Regions from separate parts of the Alteromonas sp. 38 genome, predicted to be linked through region 2. Evidence: predicted binding sites of a transcription regulator. Region 2 holds the regulator's gene; the other holds the start of a gene.
What was found. The regulator FliA, encoded in region 2, starts transcription of late flagellar genes. The targets are predictions, from matches to a motif close to CTAAAGNTNNNNNNNNNNNNGCCGATA.
Positions count from the first base shown of each region.

Region 1: FLAVO9R_RS16880 (DUF5610 domain-containing protein) is a predicted target of FliA. The motif match lies at 1,530-1,556, and genes of this name have one in related genera.

Region 1 covers NZ_LR733300.1:3,912,954-3,916,378, reverse strand. The annotation lists gene fabR (HTH-type transcriptional repressor FabR) at 1-202, shown strand, start outside; gene trmA (tRNA (uridine(54)-C5)-methyltransferase TrmA) at 334-1,428, opposite strand; gene FLAVO9R_RS16880 (DUF5610 domain-containing protein) at 1,586-2,863, shown strand; gene FLAVO9R_RS16875 (RNA recognition motif domain-containing protein) at 2,900-3,364, opposite strand.
Region 2 covers NZ_LR733300.1:1,193,962-1,197,386, reverse strand. The annotation lists gene FLAVO9R_RS05115 (chemotaxis protein CheA) at 1-672, opposite strand, end outside; gene FLAVO9R_RS05110 (protein phosphatase CheZ) at 685-1,449, opposite strand; gene cheY (chemotaxis response regulator CheY) at 1,484-1,867, opposite strand; gene FLAVO9R_RS05100 (RNA polymerase sigma factor FliA) at 1,904-2,635, opposite strand; gene FLAVO9R_RS05095 (MinD/ParA family protein) at 2,632-3,425, opposite strand, start outside.

The sequences.
Region 1 (3,425 bases), 2.7 Mb from region 2:
GCAACAAGGCGTGGAGTACAATATTGCGCAGCTGCAAGCTGATGCGATGGTTAGGTTGGTATTTAGTGCAGGGGCAGAAGCGCTAGAGGCTGATACTAAGTTAAAGGTGGAAATTGGTGAAAGGGTTAAAGCCCAATTACGTTTCGTGCAATTGGGCGCAATGTCGAAGCTTTCATCAGAGACATCACCTGACCCAACTTAAGCGTTAGAATTTGAGCTTGCTGCGAAGCCCTCAAGCCATTTATATATGCCGTGAGCCGTCCTAAATAGCGTTGACACTTTTCAAAGCAGGTTTCAAAAGCATTGATAAAACCAATCAAATAAGGCCAAGCGTTACTTTCTGGTGAGTAACACACCCGCTTCAATATGATGGGTAAACGGAAACTGATCGAATAGCGCGGCATTTGCGACTTCATGAGTATCACAAAGCAGGCTTAAGTTTTCAGCTAAAGTTTCAGGATTACAAGAAATATAGATTATATTATCGTACCCTTGAATCATTTTTAATGAATCTACGCCTAACCCTGCACGGGGTGGGTCAACCAATACAGTGGTAAAATTGTATTCAGCTAAGTTGACACCTTCTAAGCGAGAGAAGGTTCTTTCCCCGTTCATTGCTTCGGTAAACTCTTCTGCCGACAATCTCACAATTTTCACGTTATCTAAGTGGTTTGCCGCAATATTGTATTGCGCTGCTTGTACCGAGGGCTTTGCTATTTCGGTTCCTATCACATTGTCAAAATGAACCGCCAATGGCATCGAGAAGTTCCCTGCACCACAATACATTTCTAGTAAATCACCGGTTAGGGGAGCAGAGCATTCAAGTGACCATTCAATCATGCTGCAATTTACTTCTGCATTAGGCTGGGTAAAGCTATTTTCAATATGTTTAAATTCAAACTCACGGCCATTAATAGGTAAGCGCTCTATAATAAAGTCGTTACCCACAATGCGCTTTTGCTTTCTAGCACGTCCAATAATACTTACCGCGGTAAATTGCGTAGATAAAAAGGTGCGAAGCAGTTCAGCTTGTGCTTCCCAAGCATCATCAAGTGGCTTGTGATACAGCAAGCTAATAACGAGTTCGCCGGATAGCCCAGTTAGATAATCAATTTGAAAAAGTTTTTTGCGCAGCAGCTCGTTTGGTTTTAGATAGTCTATTAATTGCAGCATTGCATTATTAATAGTTTCACTTGCTGGTGGAAACGTATCTACGCGATATTTCTCTTTAGAACTTTGATCGAACATGATGTGATAAAGATCGTCACCGTCGTGCCATACGCGAAATTCAGCTCGCATGCGGTAATTTTCAGGTTTAGACGGATGCACCGACAGGGTAGGGGCGTTAAACGGAGCTAGGAGAGTACCTAACCGATCCACTTTCTCATCGAGTTGAGCTTGATAGTCTTTTGCAGTGGTGGTTGTCATGTGGTTCTCCGAACATCATTTAAATAAGGCTGCGAATTGTAGTGCCTTATATTATATGTGCAACGGATAAAACTCACAGAACCAAAAATTTCGTATTAAAATTAAACAATACGTGATTGGTGCCGATAACTTGATTGAGGATAGTGAGGATCAAATTATGAACGTGAGTCAAATTAAGGCTTTCATGGGCGACCAGAAAGTGGATGAAAAGGCATCGGTTCACCCGAATGAAGCTATAAAGAAGCAGCTTCAACAGGAGGGTTTACAACAAGCAGCCGAGTTTACCAAACAGCATTCAGCAACGGTCACCGTGAATAGCACGCAAACCAGTATCGGCTTAAAGGTCTTCAGTGGTAGTTTAAGTCAAAATGTGGTTATTGATGGCAAGCGCCCGAATGAAAGCAAGCAGTCTGAAGACGGCGAAGAAAATAAAAGCTTATTCGATTTCGAGAAAGTCGCACGTAATGTACTTGGGTTCGTGACCGGTGTCATTCAAGGTGCTGCTGACGGTGGCGCTGATGACGATACCCTAAAAGGGTTATTTGGTCAGGCCCGTGAAGGCGTAAGTCGTGGCTTCGCTATGGCTGAAAAGGATCTCGAAGGCTTTATGAATGATGAGATTGAAGAAGGTGTTACTCGTAGCCGTGAAATGATAGATGGCGGCATCGACGATTTAGAACAGAATATCTTCAACCCTAATCCAGTGAGTGTGAGCGAGCTTAACGCGGTATCTGCATCTGATGCTAAATCAGGTAGTTTGCTTATTCGAACCAAAGATGGGGATGAAGTAAACCTTAGGTTTGAAAGTATCAGACAATTTAGTGCTGCTAGCCAGACGTCATTGTATATACCCGCAAATGACGACACCCAAGAGTCTAGTTCGAATACGGGTTCAGTTGTGGTGCAACAGTCCTCTCAATATGAATACTTTGAACGAAGTGGCATCAGCTTTTCGTTAAAGGGTGAAATCGATGAAGATGAAATGACAGCTATTGCAGACCTTGTGGGTGAAGCACAGGACTTAGCTGATACATTCTATAGCGGCGATATGGATAAGGCCTTCGAACAAGCGTTGAATTTAGGTTTCGATGATAAAGAGTTAGTTGGGTATGCATTGCAGTTAAACCGCACTACACAAACCGAAATGGTAAAGGCTTATGAGAACGTTAAGCATTATAGTGAAGAAGGTGAAGCTGAAAACCAATATGGCAATGTAGTTAGCCCAATCGCACAGTATCTAGAAAAGATGATGTCTACATTCGAAAATGCTGAGAATACTTTAAGCTCTGGAGATGACTATAATACCTTACTTGCGGGTATTATCAGTGAAATGAAAGATGTACAAATACCAGATTTAGTATCAGCTATAAATCGCTTCCATACGTTTAATCAAAACTTATTGAACGCAATGCCACAGCAAGCGGCTACGGAATAAAGAAAAAAACCTGGGCTTAAAACCCAGGTTTTTTATTTATGCTTGTTCTACTTTATCTTTAGCTGGCCTAACTTTTAATGTTCGCTCTTGGAACACTGAGTCGTTAGTCTTCGCTATTACTGGGTCAAGATCGCTAGTTAACACTTCAATAAAGCCATAACCTTTTCGCTTGCCAGTTTTTCTATCCTTCATGAGTCGGACAGATTGCACTTCGACAAAACTACCAAAATACTCTTTAACCGCAGATTCGTTTGCACGATACGGTAGATTACCGACATAGAGTGTTTCAGTGGTTGTGCTGCTAGTGGAGGGCGCAGCATTTTCAGAGGGTGAATTGTTAAGGAGTGAAGCTAGCCACGGAGTTAATATACCGCTTACTAATAAAGACGCTGAAACCGTTAACGGCACGTGCGCCTCTATACTAGCTGATGAAAACAACAGATATCCTGCGATTGCAAAGATAGCACTAATAACAGTGCATTGAATAAAGCCTACTTTCATATACCTACCTTTCTAGTGTTTATTATCATAATGAAGGCTGGTCATAGTTTACTCATTTGTA
Region 2 (3,425 bases):
CAGTGCTTCAAATTCATCGTCGGTAATATCATCACCTGAACCACCGGCTGCCGGTGCAGCCGCTTTTGGTTCTGCCTTAGGCGCAGGTTTGCCCGGCGCACTCGAACCATGAAGTTCATCAAGCAAGGCTTCAAATTCATCTTCAGAAATTTCGTCAATGCCGCCATCGCCACTATCAGCAGGCCCTTCAGATACGGGCGCTTCTTCCAACGCGAACTCTTCCTCGGCAACAGGAGTTTCACCCGCGTCACTGCTGTCACCAAAGATATTTTCGTCTGGGGTTTCTGGGGTGCTTAACTTATGTAGCAAATCAACAAGTTTTGCGTCTGCAGGCACTAGGGGTTCTTGCGCTTTAACACGCTCAAACATCTCTACGACTACATCGGTGGCCTGAAGAATGGTGTCCATTAATTCAGGCGTAAGAGTACGTTGTCCGTTTCGCATTACATCGAAAACGTTTTCTGCACCGTGGCAAATTTCAACTAATTCGGTAAGCGACAAAAAGCCGGCGCCACCTTTTACGGTATGGTAACCACGAAAGATAGCATTAAGTAAATCTGCATCTTCAGGATTATTTTCCAGATCAACGAGCTGTTCTTGTAATTGTTCAAGGATCTCCCCAGCTTCAACTAGAAAGTCCTGTAATATATCCTCGTCAACATCAAACGCCATGCGCCCGCTCCCCTAAAAACCTAAGCTAGACAAAAGATCATCTACGTCATCTTGGCCAGATACAACATCATCGCGTTGGTCTGCATCAATAATTGGACCTTCGGCTTCGACACTATCGATCTTGTTAACTTTTTCGACTTTCGCTTCAGATGGCTTGCCTAGTTCCGCCTGTTCGGGTTCACCGAACATCGTAAGCATATTAACTAAGCTATCTTCCACTTCTTTTACGAGTTCAATCACTCTGCGAATAACTTGACCGGTAAGATCTTGGTAACCTTGTGCCATTAACACTTCGGTAAGCAATGATGTAAGCTTAGCCGATTGTTTCGATCCGTCTTCTAGCAATTCGTCTAAATCTGCACATAAAACTTTGAATTCACCCAACTCAAGTTGACGATTCATCAGTTTTTTCCACTCCGGCATGATTTTCTCGATGCGGGTAGAGAGCACTTCAGCAATTGGCATACTCTCTTCAACTGCATCCATGGTGGTATTGGCAGCTTTTTCCGTTTCTTCGATAACGTACATGAGTCGCGTTTGCGCATCAGGAATGTCATCAACGGTTAAATTTTTAATACGTTCATCGATTTGGAAGTTATTTAACGAGTCATGAAGTTGACGCGTTAATTTACCAACTTCAGCAAAGAGCTCAATGGACTCTTTCATCGAAACAGCTTCTAAGACAGCGTTCGCTGATGCGTTATCGCCCTCTTCAAGATACGCTACCAATTTTTTGGCTTCTTCGAGCGTTATAGAGACACTTTCATTTGTCGACATCCAGTAAACCTCATTTCTCTGGTGAGCGTCTGGATCAACCTAAACGTTCGAAGATTTTATCTAATTTTTCTTTCAACGTAGCGGCAGTGAAAGGTTTAACAACATAACCATTCACACCAGCTTGCGCTGCGGCAACGATTTGTTCTTTCTTCGCTTCTGCTGTCACCATAAGAACCGGTAGGTGTTTCAACTTATCATCTGCACGTATAGCGCGTAATAAATCGATACCTTGCATACCTGGCATATTCCAATCTGTTACAACAAAGTCAAAATCACCTTGTTGTAGCATAGGTAGCGCGGTGTTACCGTCGTCCGCTTCCTGGATATTGGCAAAACCCAAATCTTTTAGCAGGTTCTTTATGATACGTCTCATGGTAGAAAAATCGTCAACCACGAGAATTTTCATACTTTTATCCAAAATAGCCTCCAATGAGGGGTTAATTGTTATTAATTTCTATTCTTCGTCAACTTGCCACGATTTCATTCGTGATTTGAGTTTTAACATGGCCTGACTATGAATTTGGCTCACTCGCGATTCACTAACATCAAGAACTTCGCCAATTTCTCTAAGGTTCAGTTCTTCATCATAGTATAAAGAAAGTACAATCGCTTCCCGTTCGGGTAATGTAGTAATAGCATGTGCTAGCGCTTTTTGGAAAGCCCCTTGCATCAAATCTTCTAACGGCGCGTCGCTACCTCGGTTTTTTTCTGTAGAAATAACATCTTCAGAAACCCCTAAATCTTCGATCCCCACCAATTTACCGGCATTCACTTCGTTAAGCATTTGATGATAATCTTGCATGCTTACATTCATTTTAGCTGCAATATCAACATCTCGCGCGTCACGACCAGTTTCACCTTCAACTTGAGAGATTGCTTCGGTAATGGCTCGTCCGTTTTTGTGCACGGAACGAGGTGTCCAATCACCTTTTCTGATTTCATCAAGCATCGCGCCACGAATACGTATACCCGCAAAGGTTTCGAAGCTTGCGCCTTTGGAACCGTCAAAATTTCGTGCAGCTTCTAGCAGTCCAATCATACCGGATTGGATTAAATCGTCGACAAGTACACTGGCTGGCAGTCTCGCCATTAAGTGGTGTGCTATTCGCTTCACCAGCGAAGCGTGACGCTCAACTAACTGTGACTTGTCCGTTTGCTGTTGATAAGCGGCTGCTTTGCTATTCAACGCTGACTTCCTACTGCTTTATCTGCTATTAGTTGTTCAATAAAAAACTCTAAGTGACCTCCTGGTTGCGCAGGAATAGGCCAAGATGCTGCTTTGGCTGCTAGCTGGCTAATCGCCACTGCCGCAGGAGAACTTGGATAAGCATCTACAATTGACGTTTGCTTACGTACCGCTCGTCGTATGTTCTCGTCAAAAGGAACCGTTGCCACCAATTCTAGCGCAACATCCAAAAATCGCCCTGTTACTTTCGATAGTTTGCTGAAGAGTTCCTGCCCTTCTCTAACATCGCGGACCATATTGGCGACCACTTTGAAGCGAAAGACACCGTGCTCTCTGTTAAGAATTTTAATTAACGCATAGGCATCGGTGAGTGAAGTAGGCTCATCGCACACTACCACCATAATATCTTGAGAGGCTTTGGAGAAACTTAGCACCATATCGGAGATACCTGCTGCGGTATCGACGATAAGCACATCAATGGGCGAACGCAATTCGCTGAAAGCTCTAATAAGCCCTGCATGCTGCGTTGGTGATAGCTCTGCCATTGATTGAGAACCTGATGTGGCTGGTGCTATTTTTATACCGTGAGGGCCCGTAACGAGAACATCGTCCAAGGTACACTCACCAGATAATACGTGGGAGAGGTTTTTCTCTACTCGCAATCCTAGCATTACATCCACATTGGCCAGACCTAAGTCTGCATCCAATACCATTACCCGCTTTCCCTGCTTTGCCATAGCAATAGCCGTGTTTAGCGTAATATTTGTTTTACCAACGCCACCTTTACCTC